DNA from 2 places in the Pseudomonas sp. PSE1(2024) genome. Region 2 is predicted to be linked to the other one. Evidence: riboswitches for the same ligand, from Rfam matches in the RefSeq annotation. Region 2 holds a riboswitch; the other holds the start of a gene.
What was found. A riboswitch is a leader RNA that binds a small molecule or an ion and turns the genes downstream of it on or off. The one in region 2 is predicted to bind cobalamin.

Region 1: another riboswitch for cobalamin. It lies ahead of cobO (cob(I)yrinic acid a,c-diamide adenosyltransferase); the one in region 2 lies ahead of ABTV87_RS15855 (CbtB domain-containing protein).

Annotation. Positions count from the first base shown of each region.
Region 1 covers NZ_CP158967.1:1,842,028-1,845,424, forward strand. Annotated here, with positions in the region: gene ABTV87_RS08350 (PQQ-dependent sugar dehydrogenase) at 1-520, opposite strand, end outside; gene ABTV87_RS08355 (hypothetical protein) at 586-1,170, opposite strand; cobalamin riboswitch at 1,337-1,562, shown strand; gene cobO (cob(I)yrinic acid a,c-diamide adenosyltransferase) at 1,644-2,255, shown strand; gene ABTV87_RS08365 (cobyrinate a,c-diamide synthase) at 2,252-3,397, shown strand, end outside.
Region 2 covers NZ_CP158967.1:3,524,579-3,527,975, forward strand. Annotated here, with positions in the region: gene cobW (cobalamin biosynthesis protein CobW) at 1-716, opposite strand, end outside; cobalamin riboswitch at 816-1,025, opposite strand; cobalamin riboswitch at 1,929-2,149, shown strand; gene ABTV87_RS15855 (CbtB domain-containing protein) at 2,270-2,467, shown strand; gene ABTV87_RS15860 (CbtA family protein) at 2,479-3,180, shown strand; gene ABTV87_RS15865 (cobalamin biosynthesis protein) at 3,177-3,397, shown strand, end outside.

The sequences.
Region 1 (3,397 bases), 1.7 Mb from region 2:
GCAGGCGATCGGTATCGGCGACGTACAGATCATTGCCGACCAGAGTCATGCCGAACGGCGAGTTGAGGTTCTGCAGGAACACCGTCCGGGTTTCGGCCACGCCGTCATGATCGGCGTCGCGCAGCAGGGTAATGCGGTTCGGGCTGGGAACGCCGGCACCGGCACGGCCCATGACTTTCTTCATCACCCAGCCACGAATGCCCTTGCCGTCGTCGGGTTTGGGCGGGGCGTTGGTTTCCGCCACCAGCACGTCGCCATTGGGCAATACGTACAGCCAGCGCGGGTGATCGAGATTCTCGGCAAAGGCTGCCACCTGCGTGCCTGCCGCTGCCGTCGGTTTTGCGCCGGCCGGCCAGCCGATGGCCGGGGCGATGTTCACCGTCGGGATCAGGGTCTTGTTCGGTTCGGGCAATCGGGGAGACGGGCCGGTGCCGTCGGAGACTTGCAGGCTGGAGGATTCACCACAGGCGGCGAGCCCTCCGGCGAGCACGATGACGAAAACGAGCTGGGGCTTGCGCATTGCTGATCTTCCCTATGAATGCATTCTTAATCATAGAGAAGCGCACAAGCCCGATGGTTCAACCCTCAGCCGCGGGCTTCCTTGAACAGCACGGCAATGCCGGGGTGATAGTTGCCGGCCTCGCTGCGCAATTTGCGGTAGGCGTAGGGAAAGTACCAGGCGACGGCGCAGGTGTGTTCCTTTTGCAGGTCGTCGACCATGTCCTGCAACTCTTCCGGGCTGGCGCTGTGCTGGGCCTTTTGCGGGGCGACGAACAGGCAGCCGAGTTTCAGGTCGCTGGCGTAGCTGATGCGCTTGGCGTCGCTGGTGATATCCGCCAGGGCCTGCGTCAGATTCAGGCTGGTGACGCGCGGCCAGCGTTGGGTGGCCTGAATGAAGGCGCGATCTTCAGCGCCAGCCAGGAACAGGTCGGCGCGGGCATTGCGCTCGCCTTCCTCGTTCTGTTTGCGGGTGGCGGTGTCGCGCAGGGTGACCAGTTCGGCCATCCAGGCAGCGGCCGACAGCAGGCCGAGGTTGGCTTTTTCGTCGTGCCAGTAGGGCGTGTCGTTGTCGCCGCGCACGGCGTTGTAGCGGTCGATACAGTCAAACCAGCGTTCCAGCACCGGGCGCAGGAATTCCAGCCGCGGATTGCTGATGATCATGCCTTGCATGGTGCTCTCCCTTGTTATTGTGATGTGCTCTCTGCAGTCAAAAAGCATGGCTCTTTGATATCACTGCTGACAGTGTGGCACAAGATTGGCGTCAGTTAATTGATCGGCGGCAGTTATTCGCCGCACAAGCCCCTCTTCAATTGACGCTCCACCCCCAACCCTCTAACCTTCGCGGCTTGTTTCAGGTGCTCTGTGGCGCATGTCGACAGAGTGAAACAGGGAAGCCGGTGAGGCGGGTCTTCAAGCGATGAACCCTCACGATCCCGGCGCTGCCCCCGCAACGGTAAATGAGTAAAAGCTGCGTCTTATGCCACTGCGTAAAAGCGGGAAGGCGCGCAGCCAGGCGCAATCCGCTCATGAGCCCGGAGACCGGCCTGATCCATCCAGCGGCATCACGGTGGGCGATGCCAGGCTTGTTGCCGTCTATTCTTGTGCCTGCCCGCCGTTATCCAGCCTCAACGGAGAGCTCCCCCATGACTGATTCCCCCGAACGCGACGAGCGCCACCTGGCGCGCATGCAGCGCAAAAAAGCCGTGATCGACGAACGCATCGCCAATTCGCCAGACGAATGCGGCCTGGTGCTGGTGCTGACCGGCAACGGCAAAGGCAAAAGCAGCTCGGCATTCGGCATGCTTGCTCGCGCCATGGGCCACGGCATGCAGTGCGGCGTGGTGCAGTTCATCAAGGGCCGCAACAGCACCGGCGAAGAGCTGTTTTTCCGCCGTTTCCCCGAGCAAGTGCGTTTTCATGTGATGGGCGAGGGCTTCACCTGGGAAACCCAGGACCGCCAGCGCGACATCGCCGCCGCCGAGGCAGCGTGGGAAGTCTCCCGCGAACTGCTGCGCGATCCATCGATCGGTCTGGTGGTGCTCGATGAACTGAACATCGCGCTCAAGCACGGTTACCTCGATCTGGATCAGGTGCTCAGCGATCTGCAGGCCCGTCCGCCGATGCAGCACGTGATCGTCACCGGCCGCGCCGCCAAGCCGGAAATGATCGAGATGGGCGACACCGTCACCGAAATGGGCATGATCAAGCACGCCTTCCAGGCCGGCATCAAAGCGCAGAAAGGCGTCGAACTTTGAATCAACCACGTCACTGCCCGGCGGTACTTATCGCCGCGCCGGCCTCCGGTCAGGGCAAGACCACCGTCACCGCCGCGCTGGCCCGTCTGCATCGCAATCAGGGGCGCAAGGTTCGCGTATTCAAGTGCGGCCCGGACTTTCTCGACCCGATGATCCTCGAGCGCGCCAGCGGGGCGCCGGTCTATCAACTGGACATGTGGATGGTCGGCGAGCAGGAAAGTCGTCGCCTGTTGTGGGAAGCCGCCGCCGAAGCCGATCTGATCCTGATCGAAGGCGTGATGGGCTTGTTCGACGGCACGCCGTCTAGCGCCGACCTGGCCCGGCATTTCGGCGTGCCGGTGCTCGGCGTGATCGACGGCACGGCCATGGCCCAGACCTTCGGCGCACTGGCGCTAGGCCTGGCGCGCTATCAGCCTGATCTGCCGTTCGCCGGCGTGCTGGCCAACCGCGTCGGCACCGTGCGTCATGCACAATTGCTGGAAGGCAGCCTCACCGAAGGCCTGCGCTGGTACGGCGCGTTGTCCCGGGAAACCGGGATCGAACTGCCGAGCCGCCATCTCGGTCTGGTGCAGGCCAGCGAACTCAATGACCTCGACGTGCGCCTCGACGCCGCCGCCGAAGCGCTGGCCGGCACTTGCGAGGTAGCGCTGCCACCGGCTGTGGAATTCGCCGCGCCTGAAATCATTGAGACCGAAAAGCTGCTCGAAGGCGTGCGAATTGCCGTCGCCCGCGACGAAGCCTTCGCCTTTACCTACGGCGCCAGTCTAGATCTGTTGCGGGCGATGGGCGCCGAGTTGAGTTTCTTCTCGCCGATCCGCGATGCGCAATTGCCCGACGCCGACAGTCTGTACCTGCCCGGCGGCTATCCGGAATTGCACCACGTTGCCTTGTCGCAGAACGCCGACATGCTCAAAGCGATCCGCGCGCATCATGCCGCCGGCAAACCGCTGCTCGCCGAATGTGGCGGCATGCTTTATCTGCTCGACTCGCTGACCGATGTCGAAGGCACCCGCGCTGATTTGGTCGGCGTGTTGAGCGGCGACGCCGTGATGCAAAAACGCCTCGCCGCACTGGCGCTGCAAGAGGTCGACCTGCCGGAAGGCCTGTTGCGCGGCCACACCTATCACCATTCCCTGACCACC
Region 2 (3,397 bases):
TCGATGTGTTCTTCGGAACCGGCACCGAGGCCGATCAGCACGTCCAGCGGCAGACGACCGTTGCTGGCTTCGATGATTTTCACCGCTGGCGGCAGTTCTTCGGCGACTTCCAGACGGACGCGCGCGAGGTCTTCAGGGCTGGTCTGGTCAGCCTTGTTGAGGATCACCAGGTCGGCGCTGGCCAGTTGGTCGGCGAACAGCTCGTGCAGCGGCGATTCGTGGTCCAGGTTCGGATCGAGTTTGCGCTGGGCATCGACCTGATCCGGGAACGCGGCGAAGGTGCCGGCAGCCACGGCCGGGCTGTCGACCACAGTAATGACCGCGTCAACGGTGCAGGCGCTGCGGATTTCCGGCCACTGGAAGGCTTGCACCAGCGGCTTCGGCAGGGCCAAGCCCGAGGTTTCGATCAGGATGTGGTCGAGGTCGCCGCGACGGGCCACCAGTTCACGCATCACCGGGAAGAACTCTTCCTGAACCGTGCAGCACAGGCAGCCGTTGGCCAGTTCGTAGACGCGGCCGGTGGCTTCTTCTTCGGTGCAGCCGATGGTGCATTGCTTGAGGATTTCACCGTCGATGCCCAGCTCGCCAAACTCGTTGACGATCACCGCGATGCGGCGGCCCTGGGCGTTGTCGAGCATGTGCCGCAGCAAGGTAGTTTTGCCCGAGCCGAGGAAGCCGGTGACGATGGTGACGGGGAGTTTGGCCAGTGTTTTCATCGGATGCCCTTTGGCAAGGTGGCGGGCATACGGGACGAGACCGGCAACGCGGGTGCGTGCCTGGAGAGTTCGCCACCGGATCACCCCGCCCGGTTGAAAGTGAGAATCTGTGACGAGGCAGGTCTCCTGGCTGACGGTGTTCGGGCCTTGGCCCGGTATTCGCTGCGCCTTCCCGCTGGCTCTGGATTGAGTTGGCAGTGGCGTGGCAGCGAACAGCACCGTTCACAGTTGCGGGGGCAGCCGCGGCTTGGACCGCGTTCCCTTCTTAGCTTCGGCGTGGGCCGAAGAACCTCGAAAGCGCAAGGCTACGCAGGGTGTGGGGATGGGTCAATGGTTCGTGGAGTTTGGGATTGAGAGCATATCCGTTGCTTCGGGTGCTGCCGCTGGCGGTTTCGCTCTTACAGCGAGTCCCTTTTTCAAACGCCAAAAAGGAACCAAAAGGCTTTTGCCCCGGCGTACGGCACTTCGCTTAGGCTCAGTGTTCCCTCGCTACGGTGTCCACCAGGGGGCATCGCCTACGGTTTGCTTCGCTGCACCTCCTCTCGATGTATGCGGCTCCGCCGCACGGCGCTACGCGCCTACCCCCTGATGGACACCTCCGCTCGGCCTGCCGAAGGGGCTTGAGATCAAAAGCCAGGGCCAGGGCCAGAGCAAAAGCCAGATCAAGAGCCCCCCTCACCCTAGCCCTCTCCCGGAGGGAGAGGGAACTGAACGAGGTGTTTGGGAGAGCTACGCCGACGTGAAGTACCGAGTCGAACTCAAGTTTTGAAAAAACCACAAATCGGCTCCCTCTCCTCGGGGAGAGGGCTGGGGTGAGGGGTAAACCCACCACAAAACCAAAGCCGAACACCCAAGCTCCTCCCCACTCAACACAATGAGCGTTAGCTCGAGTACCGCTTTTGATCGCAGGGCCCGTCGGCAGGCTGAGTGGAGGGATTGATCCGGGGGTGGGAGCGCAGCGACCGTGCGGCGCAGCCGCATGCATCGAGAGGAGGTGCAGCGAAGCAAACCGTAGGCGATGCCCCCGGATCGATCCCGGAGCGAAGGAACCCCGAGCCTCAGCGAGGGGCCGTACGTCAGGGTTAGAGACCTTTTGGTTACTTTTGGGGCGTTTGCCAAAAGTGACCCGCCGTAAGGGCGGAACCCTAAGCAGCCATAACCGCAGCAACGGATCTGCCCACAAAATTGACTAAATTCCCCAACCCATGGTCTCCTACACAACTTGTTACGGGTGCCCCTCACAGGGTGAAACGGGAAACCGGTGAATCATGTGCTTTACTCTAAAGCCATGTCAGTCCGGTGCTGCCCCCGCAACGGTAAGCGAGCGAAGCGTCAGATCCACTGTGCCCACAGGCATGGGAAGGTGACGCTTGCAGGTCGGCAGACAGCCACCCCTCGTGAGCCCGGAGACCGGCCCGCAACACACAGTGCGCGACATCGCCACTGAACATAACAAACCCGCGGTGGGCGGGCGCTGTTCGAACCTCTGCGTGCCCGACCGCAGGGGTTTTCATGCGCTCTATTCACCCGCTGACACTCCAGAGGGAAGCGCCATGTCGATCATCAGCAGCACCGGCAGCAATTCGGACAAGATATCCAGCACCACCACCCTGAGCCAACGCCTGACCGCCGCCGTCTGCGCGTCGATCCTCGGTGCGTGCCTCGTGTATTTCGCCGGTTTCTCGCACATCGAAGCGGTGCACAACGCCGCGCACGATACCCGCCACAGCGCCGCGTTCCCGTGCCACTGAGACCTGACGACATGATCAAGCGTATTGCGCAGACCGCAGGTTTCACCGGCCTTCTGGCCGCCCTGCTCCTGACGTTGCTGCAAAGCTTCTGGGTTTCGCCGCTGATTCTGCAGGCCGAAACCTTCGAGAAAGCCGAACCGGTTGCCGAAGTTCACGAACACGCCGCCGGCACCGCCGCCCATACACACGATGCCGAAGCCTGGGAGCCGGAAGATGGCTGGCAGCGCGTGGTCTCCACCACTGGCGGCAATCTGGTGGTTGCCGTGGGTTTCGCCCTGATGCTGGCGGGTCTGTACACCCTGCGTGCGCCGACCAAAACATCGCAAGGCCTGCTCTGGGGTCTGGCCGGTTACGCGACCTTCGTGCTCGCCCCGACCATGGGTCTGCCACCTGAATTGCCAGGCACTGCCGCTGCGGATCTGGCCTCGCGGCAGATGTGGTGGATCGGCACTGCGGCCTCCACCGCTGTCGGCCTGTCCTTGATCGCGTTCAGCCGTCACTGGCTGATGAAGATCCTCGGCGTGGCGATCCTTGCCGTGCCGCATGTGATCGGCGCGCCACAACCGGAAGTTCATTCGATGCTCGCCCCGGAAGCCCTCGAAGCCCAGTTCAAAATCGCTTCGCAGCTGACCAACGTCGCGTTCTGGCTGACCCTGGGCCTGATCAGCGCCTGGTTGTTCCGCCGCAAAAGCGAAGGTCAGTACCACGCATGACCGATGACAGCGCAGCGCCGACCTTCGTGGTCGGCCTGGGCTGCCAGCGCGGCTGCCCGGCCAGCACGCTGCGTGCATTACTTGACCAGGCGTTACAGGCGCATCGAATTGATCTTGAGAAGGTCAAGGCGCTCGCCAGTATCGACCTCAAGCGCGACGAACCCGGTTTGCAGGAACTCGCCACCCAACTGGCGCTGCCGTTGCTGTACTTCAGCAG